Regions from separate parts of the Pantoea sp. At-9b genome, predicted to be linked through region 4. Evidence: predicted binding sites of a transcription regulator. Region 4 holds the regulator's gene; each other region holds the start of a gene.

Region 1 (3,152 bases), 300 kb from region 4:
GGCGCAAATCCTCGACGGTAATCAACTGCTTCCCCTGCAAACTGCTGACCAACGTCAGGCAACTGTTGACCGTTTCATAGCGCATACGACCTTCCACCACCGTTCCCAGCGTCACGGTGCAGGCACCACAATCGCCGGAGGCACAGCCTTCTTTGGTGCCACGGCGCTGCTGGTGATTGCGCAGATAATTCAACACGCTGAGATTGGGATCGAGATCGCACTCGGTGACCAGCCGGTTATTTAACAGAAACTGAATCATGCCGCTTTTACCCCGCTTTCCCGTTGCCAGACCGGCTGCCCGTTGACCCAGGTCTGGGCGATGTTGCGATCGTCGCCCAGCGTCATCAGCACAAACAATTTTTCCCAGATATCTTTGCTGTTGGCATAGCGCAATTGCTGCAACGCGGAGACGGCGGGATCAAGCACCACAAAATCCGCCTCTTTACCGGGGTTGAAGTTACCGATCGCATGATCGAGATCGAGCGCATGCGCCCCGCCCAGCGTGGCATGGTAAAAGGCTTCGCAGGCGCTGAGTTTATAACGCTGGAGCTGGCCCACTTTGTACGCCTCACCCAGGGTCTGTAACAGGTTAAACGTGGTGCCTGCGCCCACATCGGTGCCAATCCCCATGCGCACGCCCTGCTGCCAGCAGCGTTTGATGTTGAACAATCCGCTGCCGAGAAACAGGTTAGAGGTTGGGCAGAAGGCGATCGACGAGTCGGTATCGTGCAGGCATTGCCACTCATGGTCATCGAGATGCAGGCAGTGAGCGAAAACGCTACGTTTGCCGGTGAGCTGATGCTGGTGATACACATCAAGGTAACCGTTATGGTCCGGGAACAGTTCTTTGACCCAGGCGATTTCCTGTGGATTTTCGCTCAGATGGGTATGCAGCCAGGTATCGGGGAACTCTGCGCGCAACTGACGGACTTTCTCCAGTAGCTGGGGTGATGATGTCGGGGCAAAGCGCGGCGTCAGCGCATAACTCAGGCGGCCACGGTTGTGCCAACGCTCAATCAGGGCACGGGTTTCCAGATAACTGGCCTGCGGGGTCTCGGTCAGGTACGCCGGTGCGTTGCGATCCATCATCACCTTACCGGCAATCAGGCGCATATTCAGTTGTTCTGCGGCGCTAAACAGCGCTTCCACCGATTGCGGGTGCACCGTACCAAACACCAGCGCGGTGGTGGTGCCGTTCGCCAGCAATTGATGCAGGAAAAACGCGGACATCTGCGCCGCGTGGTCGGGACAGTGATACTGGCTTTCCACCGGGAAGGTGTATTGGTTCAGCCACTCCAGCAGCTGCTCACCAAAAGCCCCTATCATCTCAGTTTGCGGGTAGTGAATATGGGTATCGATAAAACCCGGCACGATCAGTTTGCCGCGCAGATCGATGAGCGTGGCCGGATTAATCCACGACTGCGCGCTTTCCCAACTTTCCAGACTGACCACTTTGCCGTCGCGCAGCGTCAGTACACCGTCTTCGAGATAGCGAGACTGGTCAGCAATGGTATCGGGTTGCTGCGCCACGGCAGTAAAATCAAAAAAACTGGCACGCAGCGTGGTTTCGGATGCAAAAGACATAAGGAGTTCCTTGCGTTCTCATTGTTATGGCAGGTGATGGCCTTTAATGAGTTTTGCAAACTGCATGCCAACGCAAATAACTTGTTTTTATGTTTATATTCAATGAATTAGGTTGATATAAGCTATTTTTATGGCTGTTTGCGCAAGCAACCGAGTGCGCAAACGGTTGCTCAGTTTCGCAATCGGTTGCGATTTAACAATTGCCGTGAAGCGCGCGTTTTGATGACCTTTGCCGCGCGCTCGGTTGTGCCATGTTGGTGCAGCGGTGCGCTGAAAGCGTGCAGGTAAAATTCAGCAGTAGATATCAGGCATTAAAAAAGGCCGCCTTAGCGACCTTAATTGATTTAGTCATACAGATTAAGCACATGCTTCGTTGCGATGGGCGCTATCGTCAGCACATTCAACCACACCATTTAACACTGAAGGAGATGGCACTTGTGCGAGAGTGGTTGAAAACATGTGAGAGTCATTCACAGCTTTGATTGCATTTTTTTGCAACTCAGGACTCATAGCGTCAAGTATTTCTTGAGTGGTTCTCATGTTTTTCTCCCGTCAACGGCTTTACTGAGTCTACTCCCTTCTGCTCAAATGTTCTACAGCAGCTTAAGTTAGTCTTCAGCCGACTCAAAATCATGCAGTCCAGCCAGACCTCTTAAATGCACCAGTTTATCCTGAATGGATCTCAGTGAAGCTTCCATACTTCCCCCAGAAAGAGGTTCAAAAGTTAAATACGAATAATAAGCTTTAGCATGTTCGAGTGGATTAATGACACGAATATGTGTGGCCTGAACTGTGCGAGCGAAGATAAATGCAACGTTTAATGCAACAAAACCCATTCGACCGGTAAGCGGGTCATCGTAAGCAACCCGTTTAAAATGCTCGACCATATGTATATTAACAATCTGGTTTCTCATGTCGTATGAGAAAACTGCCGCACCGATGGTCATTGGCGGCCTGCCTTTTGTCGACACCGCGAGGGTGAACTTATTTTCTAGCCGATGGTGATGATTACGGAACCAATCGCTCCAATCCAAAACTTTCCCACGCGTTTGTTCCACCATAAGCGATTGACTTTTTGTGAGAAAATCAAGGGTGAGCTTGAGATTCATTGCCTCAAGCTGTTCCTGGGTCTGGACGAGTGCCAGTTCATTAATCAAAGCAATGGTTTCGTCATCCATAAGCGTTCATTCCCTATTTCCCGATTTGCGGGACACTGGCCTTATTTTAAATTTGAGGTGGATTTTTTCAATCTGAATCAATAAATTAATCTAACGCTTAATCGTTTGAGGAACAGTGAGATGATTATTTTTGTTACCGGTGCGACGGCCGGTTTTGGTCAAAGTATCACCCGCCGCTTCATTGCTACAGGTCATAAAGTGATCGCCAGCGGACGCCGCGTTGAGCGTTTGCAGGAATTAAAAGACGAGTTGGGCGACAATCTCTACACCGTACAACTGGATGTGCGTAACCGCGCTGCCATCGAAGAGGTGATTGCCGCGCTGCCCGCCGAATGGCGCAATGTTGATGTGCTGGTTAACAATGCCGGTCTGGCACTGGGTATTGAACCC
Region 2 (3,152 bases), 1.6 Mb from region 4:
GCGAATCGAACCACCCGGCTGAATCACACAGGTGACACCGACGGCAGCCGCAGCATCAATGCCATCGCGGAACGGGAAGAAGGCATCAGAGGCCATCGCAGAACCTTGCACTTCCAGACCTTCATCGCCCGCCTTGATACCCGCGATTTTCGCGGAATAGACGCGGCTCATCTGGCCTGCACCAATACCGATGGTCATATTGTCACGCGCATAAACAATGGCGTTGGATTTAACGAATTTCGCCACTTTCCAGCAGAACAGGGCATCACGCAGTTCCTGTTCCGTCGGCTGGCGTTTGCTTACGACACGCAGCTGGCTGGCATCGACCATACCCAGATCGCGGTCCTGCACCAGCAAACCACCGTTAACACGTTTGAAATCCAGACCGGCAACGCGATCCTGCCACTGACCACACACCAGCACGCGGACATTCTGTTTGCTGGCGGTGACTTTCAGTGCGGCTTCAGAGGCGGAAGGAGCGATGATCACTTCCACGAACTGACGGCTGATGATGGCTTGCGCGGTGGCTTCGTCCAGTTCACGGTTGAAAGCGATGATGCCGCCAAATGCCGAGGTAGGATCGGTTTTGTATGCGCGCTCATAGGCATCGAGAATCGAACTGCCCACGGCCACACCGCACGGGTTGGCGTGTTTCACAATCACGCAGGCGGCTTCACTGAACTCTTTGACGCACTCCAGTGCCGCATCGGTATCGGCAATGTTGTTGTAGGACAGCGCTTTACCCTGCACTTGCTGCGCTGTGGCAACCGAGGCTTCCGCCACGTTCTCTTCTATATAGAAAGCGGCATCCTGATGGCTGTTCTCGCCGTAACGCATATCCTGCTTCTTAATGAAGTTCAGATTCAGTGTGCGCGGGAAACGACCGGCAGGCTCTTTGCTCTCGCCGTGATAGGCCGGCACCAGGCTACCAAAGTAGTTAGCAATCATGCTGTCGTAGGCGGCGGTGTGTTCGAAGGCTTTAATCGCCAGGTCGAAACGGGTGTCCAGCGTCAGGGAGTTTTCGTTGGCGTCCAGCTCGGCAATGATAGCGTCGTAATCGCTGCTCTTAACCACAATGGCGACGTCTTTGTGGTTCTTCGCGGCGGAGCGCACCATGGTGGGGCCGCCGATATCGATGTTTTCTACCGCATCTTCCAGCGTACAGCCCGGTTTTGCCACCGTCTGGGCGAAGGGATAGAGGTTAACGACCACCATGTCGATAGGATTGATAGCGTGCTGCGCCATGATGGCATCATCCTGGCCGCGACGACCCAGAATGCCGCCATGCACTTTCGGGTGCAGCGTTTTGACGCGTCCATCCATCATTTCCGGAAAACCGGTGTAGTCAGACACTTCAGTGACCGGCAGGCCCGCATCTGCCAGCAGGCGTGCAGTACCACCTGTGGAGAGCAGCTCAACACCACGGCTGGAGAGTGCCTGAGCAAATTCGAGGATACCGGCTTTGTCTGAGACACTCAGCAGAGCGCGGCGTACTGGACGACGTTGTTGCATGGTGGTTTTATCCCTTGGCTTTGTTTCGCGTAAATAAGAGCGTTACATCAAGCTTAGCGTTTTTCTTCTATATAGAAGAAACGTTGGCCTCAGGTAACGCCCCAAAAGGGGCATCCTTCACGTCGCGGGGCATTGTAGCGAAAACGTTTGCGCGATGCTCGCCTAAATTCATTTCTCTCAAAGGATGTGGATAACTTTGTGTGTAAGTGGGTATAAGGCGGGGTTTTGCTGTGGAATGCAGCGAACGGTTGTTTTTATTGAAATTAGCGGTTGCGCATGCCGAACAACTCCCTATAATGCGCCTCCATCGACACGGCACAACGGTTTACGAAATGCGGTGTTGAGAGAGAAGTTCTGAAGGAACTCTCGCCGGAGAAAATCGCTGAAAAAAGTGATTGACTCTGAAAGAGGAAAGCGTAATATACGCCACCTCGCGACAGACGGTTAACCCGCTGTTCGCACTGCTCTTTAACAATTTATCAGACAATCTGTGTGGGCACTCGCAGGATTGATATCAAAAGTCTACGGACTTAAAAAATATCAAGTCTCAAGAGTGAACACGTAATTCATTACGAAGTTTAATTCTTTGAGCATCAAACTTTAAATTGAAGAGTTTGATCATGGCTCAGATTGAACGCTGGCGGCAGGCCTAACACATGCAAGTCGAACGGTAGCACAGAGGAGCTTGCTCCTTGGGTGACGAGTGGCGGACGGGTGAGTAATGTCTGGGGATCTGCCCGATGGAGGGGGATAACTACTGGAAACGGTAGCTAATACCGCATAACGTCGCAAGACCAAAGTGGGGGACCTTCGGGCCTCACACCATCGGATGAACCCCAGATGGGATTAGCTAGTAGGTGGGGTAACGGCTCACCTAGGCGACGATCCCTAGCTGGTCTGAGAGGATGACCAGCCACACTGGAACTGAGACACGGTCCAGACTCCTACGGGAGGCAGCAGTGGGGAATATTGCACAATGGGCGCAAGCCTGATGCAGCCATGCCGCGTGTATGAAGAAGGCCTTCGGGTTGTAAAGTACTTTCAGCGGGGAGGAAGGTGTTGGAGTTAATAACTTCAGCAATTGACGTTACCCGCAGAAGAAGCACCGGCTAACTCCGTGCCAGCAGCCGCGGTAATACGGAGGGTGCAAGCGTTAATCGGAATTACTGGGCGTAAAGCGCACGCAGGCGGTCTGTCAAGTCGGATGTGAAATCCCCGGGCTTAACCTGGGAACTGCATTCGAAACTGGCAGGCTAGAGTCTTGTAGAGGGGGGTAGAATTCCAGGTGTAGCGGTGAAATGCGTAGAGATCTGGAGGAATACCGGTGGCGAAGGCGGCCCCCTGGACAAAGACTGACGCTCAGGTGCGAAAGCGTGGGGAGCAAACAGGATTAGATACCCTGGTAGTCCACGCTGTAAACGATGTCGACTTGGAGGTTGTGCCCTTGAGGCGTGGCTTCCGGAGCTAACGCGTTAAGTCGACCGCCTGGGGAGTACGGCCGCAAGGTTAAAACTCAAATGAATTGACGGGGGCCCGCACAAGCGGTGGAGCATGTGGTTTAATTCGATGCAACGCGAAGAACCTTACCTGGCCTTGACATCCACGGAATTCGGCAGAGATGCCTTAGTGCCTTCGGGAAC
Region 3 (3,152 bases), 630 kb from region 4:
TCCGGCGTGGGATTATAGGCCAGCCAGGTCACATAAGTGGGATCGTCAAACGCAATACCGGTGCTCTCGCCGCTTTCCCAATGGATCTGGCGCAGACTGGTCACCCCTCGCGACCGTTCTTCCACCACCAGCCAATGTTTGAACAGCTGGAAATCTTCCAGTACCACCTGATCGCGGGCCGGAATCAGCGTTTGCCAGCGGTGTTCTGCCAGCCAGGCGCTGCGGTATAAGCCGAAATTCTTACCCTCGCGGTTCGAACGAATATAGAACTGATGATTATAATGGTCGACGGTGTATTCGTGGTCGCGGCGACGCGGACAAAATACCTGCGGCTGGGCGTCCGGATACTCCGCATCAATCAGCTGAATTTCGCTGGTGGTGGTACTAAACAGCGCAATCAGGATGAAGTGCTCAGAGGTAGTCTTGTGCACGCTAAGATGGAAAGTATCGTCCTGCTCTTCGTACACCAGTTGATCGTCAGATTGCGGATGCCCCAATTCGTGACGCCATACCTGGTAAGCCAGCAAGGTCTTGGGATGCTTCCGCACGTAATAGACGGTGCGCGAATCATTGGCCCAGGCGAGGCTGGACGACGCATCACTCAGCACCTCGGGATACCAGCTACCGCTGACCAGGTTGCGAAAACGGATGCCATACTGGCGGCGGGAAAGGAAATCCTCTGCCAGCGCCATCACCTGGTTATCCGGGCTGATCGCCAGCGCGCCCATAGTGTAGAAATCGCTGTGCGAGGCGCGCTGATTGCCATCAAGCAGCAATTGCCACTCGGCAGCGACAGCGGCGTCCTGCGGCTGACGGTAATAGGCCGGATACTCATTGCCGCGTTCATAGCGGCTTTGGTAGCGGTAGCCATTTTTCACGTAGGGTACCGAATGATCCTGTTGCGGAATGCGGTCGATAATCTCTTTCAACACCCGATCCTGTAGCGGTGCCTGACTGGCCATCATCGCTTTGCCATAGTCATTTTCGGCATGCAGATAATCGAGCACGTCGGGATTTTCCCGATCGTCATCACGGAGCCAGAAATAATTGTCGGTGCGTGTTTCCCCGTGCAGGGTCATTGGGTGAGGGATTTTTTTTGCCTGAGGCTGATTCATAACGGTTTATTTCCCTGAAGAGACAACATCCTGCAAGCGTGGCACCGATCGCGCTGGATGCCAAGCCATTGAGTACCAGGAAAATGTAAAACAAGGCCACACAGGTGGCCTGTGCGGGGATTAACTGGCGGGTAAGGCAGCTTTTTCAGCCGCGAGATCGTTTTGCATTTCGTCACGCACATCTTGCGGGATCTTTAAGGCATCGCCCAGCGCCGCCAGATAACTGCGCTCCATAAAGTGGTCGACGTCAATGGCCGCGCAACTGAGGAAATAGAGTTCCAGTGCCTCTTCTTCATTTTTCACATCGGCCGCCAGCCAGTGTGGATCAAGCGGGCGGTTCATCGCCTGTTGGATCAAGGCTTCCGCCTGCGCACCATAGCCCGCCTGATGAATCTGCTGTTCAATCGCGGCACGTTCGCGATCATCAATATGGCCATCACTCTTGGCGGCGAACACCAGGGCGGTGACCAGGCGCTCAGCTCGCTGATCAAGCGGCGTTTGCACCTGACCAAAACCTGGCTCATCCTGATGGCTTTCGCGTACCCGTTGCTTATATTTATTCCACAGCACTGCGCCCGCTGCTGCCCCGCCGCCGATAATCAGCGCTTTGCCGCCGTATTTGGTCAGCAGCTTGCGTGAAGATTTGCTGGCAATCAACAGGCCAGCCAGTCCACCTAACGCGCCGGGGGCCAGCATGTCGCTTAATCCGCTCCCTTTACCGCCGCTTCCCTGCTTCTTCAGTACCGATTGAATTTGCTGCAGCCAGTTATTCATCGTTTAACTCCTGTTTAAGATCCGGGTTTCACATGCTGCCGCAGTGGATGTCAGGAAACGTCAGAACGGCGCAAAGTAAGGCAAACCTTGTGATGTGGAAAAGATGAGAACGCAAACGTTTTCGTATATACTGCGCGCGCATTTTGACTGCTAAGGTGAAATTATGACGACTCTCGGAACCGCGCTGCGTCCTGCCGCAACGCGTGTCATGCTGTTAGGTTCAGGCGAGCTGGGTAAAGAAGTGGCACTGGAGTGCCAGCGTCTGGGTGTGGAAGTGATCGCGGTGGATCGCTACGCCGATGCGCCTGCTATGCATGTTGCCCACCGCAGCCATGTGATTAACATGCTGGATGGTGACGCGTTGGCCGCCCTGATTGCGCTGGAAAAACCCGATTTCGTGGTGCCAGAAATTGAAGCTATCGCCACAGAAAAACTGCTTGAACTGGAGCAGCAGGGACAAAAGGTGGTGCCGACTGCCCGTGCCGCACGCCTGACCATGAACCGCGAAGGTATCCGTCGTCTGGCTGCCGAAGAACTGGCGTTGCCAACCTCCACTTACCAATTTGCCGACAGCAAAGAAAACTTTGTTGCGGCGGCCACTGCCATTGGTTTCCCCTGCATCGTCAAACCGGTGATGAGTTCATCCGGTAAAGGCCAGAGCTTTATCCGTGACGCCAGCCAGCTCGATAAGGCCTGGGATTACGCGCAACAAGGCGGCCGTGCCGGTGCCGGACGTGTGATTGTGGAAGGGGTGGTGAAGTTTGATTTCGAAATCACGCTGCTGACCATCAGCGCGGTGGATGGCATTCATTTCTGCGCGCCAATCGGTCACCGTCAGGAAGATGGCGATTACCGCGAATCCTGGCAGCCGCAGCAGATGAGCGAACTGGCTCTGCAACGGGCGCAGGAAATCGCTGAAAAAGTGGTCACCGCACTGGGCGGTTATGGCCTGTTCGGCGTGGAATTGTTCGTGTGTGGTGACGAGGTCATCTTTAGCGAAGTGTCACCGCGCCCGCATGATACCGGCATGGTAACGTTGATTTCTCAGGATCTGTCTGAGTTCGCGCTGCATGTACGCGCTTTCCTCGGCTTGCCGATTGGCGGTATCCGTCAGTACGGTGCTGCGGCCTCGGCAGTGATTCTGCCGCAACTGGAGAGCACCAATGTCCGCTTCGTGAATGTTGAAGCTGCACTGGGGGCAGGATTGCAGTTACGCCTGTTCGGTAAACCAGAAATTGCCGGTCAACGCCGTCTCGGCGTCGC
Region 4 (3,152 bases):
CAGACTGCTTAACCTGTAACCGGACTATGCGTTTACTCATTACGCTTTTTATGCTGGCTTTCGCCCAACTGTTTTTTAATGTGGCTTCTGCGTCACCGCATGCGCCCATCAATGCCAGTTTGCATAACGCAGAGAAGAAAAGTGCGCGTGAAGATGAGCGTCGCAAACGACGTCCGGTAAAAACCAGCACGAAGAAATCCCGTCTTGCCACCAGTGTTCAGAAGCTAAAACTGAAAAAACAGCCGAAAACGGAAACGGCGCTGCACAAAACCACCCGCAGCAAAAAATCTCTGCTGAAGTCACCGTCTAAAAAATATGGCCACCAGCGCACCGCCAAAAGAGCGGAGAAGCAGGATGATGGCGGCGATCTGACCACCATCAAGATGAGCAACTCCCACCGTCAGCGCTATCAGAAAGCCCGTGAAACCGCCATGAACAAACTGATGGGGCAGATTGGCAAGCCTTATCAATGGGGTGGCACCTCACCGCATACCGGTTTCGATTGCAGTGGCCTGGTGTGGTACGCCTACAAGGATCTGGTCAAATACAAATTCCCCCGCACCGCCAACGAAATGTACCATCTGCGCGATGCGGCACCGATTAAGCGCGATATGCTGGAGAAAGGCGATTTGGTGTTCTTCCGCATCAATCATCGCGGCACCGCTGATCATGTGGGTGTTTATCTCGGCAATGGCAAATTTATCCAGTCACCGCGTACCGGTAAAGACATTCAGATCAGTGCGTTGGGTGAGGACTACTGGTTGAAACATTATGTTGGCGCTCGCCGGATGATGACGCCCAAAACCATCCGCTAACCCGCCGCCCGCGAGCAGAAAAAGCCGGACTGATTTTTCAGATCCGGCTTTTTTTATTAATGAAGGATCGCGGTGAAGCTGAACACGATAATCATTAACAGCGCGCCCACAGTGGTAAACAGCGCCAGTTTCAGGTCGGTACTCATCACAACTCCTTAGTCACATTAATTGAAGGGTTATCGTAATTTTGTCACAGCCCCCGGCAAAAATCTCGTCTTATCCGCGCCAGCTTGCTAGAATCGCCGCCTTTCGTTGCGCAACAGATTTTGCGCACGCTGTGTTTGCGGCAAGTTAAAGTGTTATTGACTGAGTGTTAAGGTCTTTTTCTTCGCCATTTGCCCCGAAAATCGGGGCGTAAAACCATTAGCAGACGCAAACGTTTAACAATATACTTATCAGTTAGTTGCGATAAGCCCGGGAGTACCATTTTCATGGCAACAATTAAAGATGTGGCGAAACGCGCCGGTGTCTCCACCACCACGGTTTCGCATGTCATCAACAAGACGCGTTTTGTCGCGGAAGAGACGCGTAACGCCGTATGGGAAGCGATCAAAGAGCTGCATTACTCGCCCAGCGCCGTGGCGCGCAGCCTGAAAGTCAACCACACCAAAACGCTGGGACTGCTGGCGACCTCCAGCGAAGCCCCCTATTTCGCCGAGATTATCGAAGCAGTGGAGAACCATTGTTTCGACCGTGGCTACACGCTGATCCTTGGCAACGCGCATAACGATCTGCAAAAACAGCGCGCTTATCTGTCGATGATGGCGCAGAAACGCGTCGATGGCCTGCTGGTCATGTGTTCTGAGTACCCTGATGACCTGCTGACCATGCTGGAAGAGAACCGCAACATCCCGATGGTGGTGATGGACTGGGGCGCATCGCGCGGCGACTTCACTGATACGGTGCAGGATAATGCCTTCCAGGGCGGCTATCTTGCGGGTCGTTATCTGATCGAACGTGGTCATCGCGACATTGGTGCCATCCCCGGGCAAATGGAACGTAACACCGGCGGTGGCCGCCATGCGGGTTTCATGCAAGCGCTGAATGAAGCGGGTATCAACGTTCGGCCGGATTGGATCGTGCAGGGCGACTTCGAACCGGAGTCCGGTTATCAGGCGATGCAGCAGATCCTCAATCAGAAGCAACGTCCGACTGCCGTGTTCTGCGGCGGCGATATCATGGCGATGGGCGCGATTTGCGCTGCGGATGAGATGGGTCTGCGCGTGCCGCAGGATATTTCCGTGATCGGCTATGACAATGTGCGCAACGCGCGTTATTTCACTCCGGCGCTGACGACCGTGCACCAGCCTAAAGCTCAACTGGGTGAAAAAGCCCTGGAGATGTTGCTGGATCGCATCACCAGTAAGCGTGAAGAACCCCAGACCATTGAGGTTCAGCCCACGCTGATTGAACGCCGTTCCGTCGCTGACGGCCCGTTCCGCGATTATCGTCGCTAAGCCTCCGTTTCGCTCAGCCATTCCTGGTTGAGCGTTTCGGCATCACCGAGATAGCTCAGCAACCAGCCTAATGCCGGTGAGTTGCGTTGTTCCGACCAACTGACACAACACGGGCTATCCGGGAATGGCGTGGGTAACGCTAATTCGGTCAGTGCACCGCTATCCAGCAACGGTCGGGCTAAATGGCCCGGCACCATGCCGACGCAGAGTCCGGCAAGCAGGCAGTCAAGGCCGGTTTCCCATTCCGGCACCACCAGCCGACGCTGATTATCCAGCGTCCATGTCATACGTCGCGGCAACGCCCGCGAGGTGTCTTCCAACACCAGCGAAGGCCAGGCGCGCAGCGTTTCGTCGTCCAGCCGTGCGCTTTGCGCCAGCGGATGTTCGGGGCTAACCACACAGCGCCAGTTCAAGGCCCCCATATCCTGAAACGAGAAACGTCCACCGACCGGGATCGCTTGGGTCGCACCAATTGCCACATCAACCCGCCCGTCCGCCAGCGCATCCCAGACGCCATTGAACACCTCATAGCTGATAATCAGCTCCATGTCGGGAAAGTGACGGTAGAAATCCCTGACCAGTTGCCGGGTACGCTGCGGCTTCACAATACAATCTACCGCGATACTGAGCTGCCCACGCCAGCCGTTCGCCAGTTGCTGACACTGTCGCCGCGTCGCCAGCATTTTTTTGATAACACTGCGCCCCTCACGGACAAAATGCTCCCCTGCCGCCGTCAATACCACTTCCCGATGCTGACGTTCAAACAGCGGCACGGCCAGCCAGGTTTCGAGCTGACGTACCGTATAGCTGATGGCAGAAGGCACCCGATGCAGCTCCTGCGCCGCTGCACTGAAACTGCCGGTGCGCGCCACCGCATCTA

The links. The regulator PurR, encoded in region 4, represses purine synthesis genes. The targets are predictions, from matches to a motif close to CANGCAAACGTTTGCNTG.
Region 1: a site for PurR is predicted at 1,760-1,777, ahead of guaD (guanine deaminase). Genes of this name have one in related genera too.
Region 2: a site for PurR is predicted at 1,649-1,666, ahead of purH (bifunctional phosphoribosylaminoimidazolecarboxamide formyltransferase/IMP cyclohydrolase). Genes of this name have one in related genera too.
Region 3: a site for PurR is predicted at 1,998-2,015, ahead of purT (formate-dependent phosphoribosylglycinamide formyltransferase). Genes of this name have one in related genera too.

The regions. Positions count from the first base shown of each region.
Region 1 is NC_014837.1:2,168,573-2,171,724, forward strand. It holds gene xdhA (xanthine dehydrogenase small subunit) at 1-259, opposite strand, end outside; gene guaD (guanine deaminase) at 256-1,584, opposite strand; gene PAT9B_RS30575 (hypothetical protein) at 1,942-2,124, opposite strand; gene PAT9B_RS09950 (hypothetical protein) at 2,193-2,762, opposite strand; gene ydfG (bifunctional NADP-dependent 3-hydroxy acid dehydrogenase/3-hydroxypropionate dehydrogenase YdfG) at 2,883-3,152, shown strand, end outside.
Region 2 is NC_014837.1:265,089-268,240, forward strand. It holds gene purH (bifunctional phosphoribosylaminoimidazolecarboxamide formyltransferase/IMP cyclohydrolase) at 1-1,512, opposite strand, end outside; rRNA gene PAT9B_RS01175 (16S ribosomal RNA) at 2,115-3,152, shown strand, end outside.
Region 3 is NC_014837.1:2,491,278-2,494,429, forward strand. It holds gene PAT9B_RS11570 (S9 family peptidase) at 1-1,115, opposite strand, end outside; gene PAT9B_RS11575 (tellurite resistance TerB family protein) at 1,236-1,889, opposite strand; gene purT (formate-dependent phosphoribosylglycinamide formyltransferase) at 2,053-3,152, shown strand, end outside.
Region 4 is NC_014837.1:1,863,913-1,867,064, reverse strand. It holds gene PAT9B_RS08550 (C40 family peptidase) at 27-815, shown strand; gene PAT9B_RS30570 (YnhF family membrane protein) at 872-961, opposite strand; gene purR (HTH-type transcriptional repressor PurR) at 1,247-2,272, shown strand; gene punR (DNA-binding transcriptional activator PunR) at 2,269-3,152, opposite strand, start outside.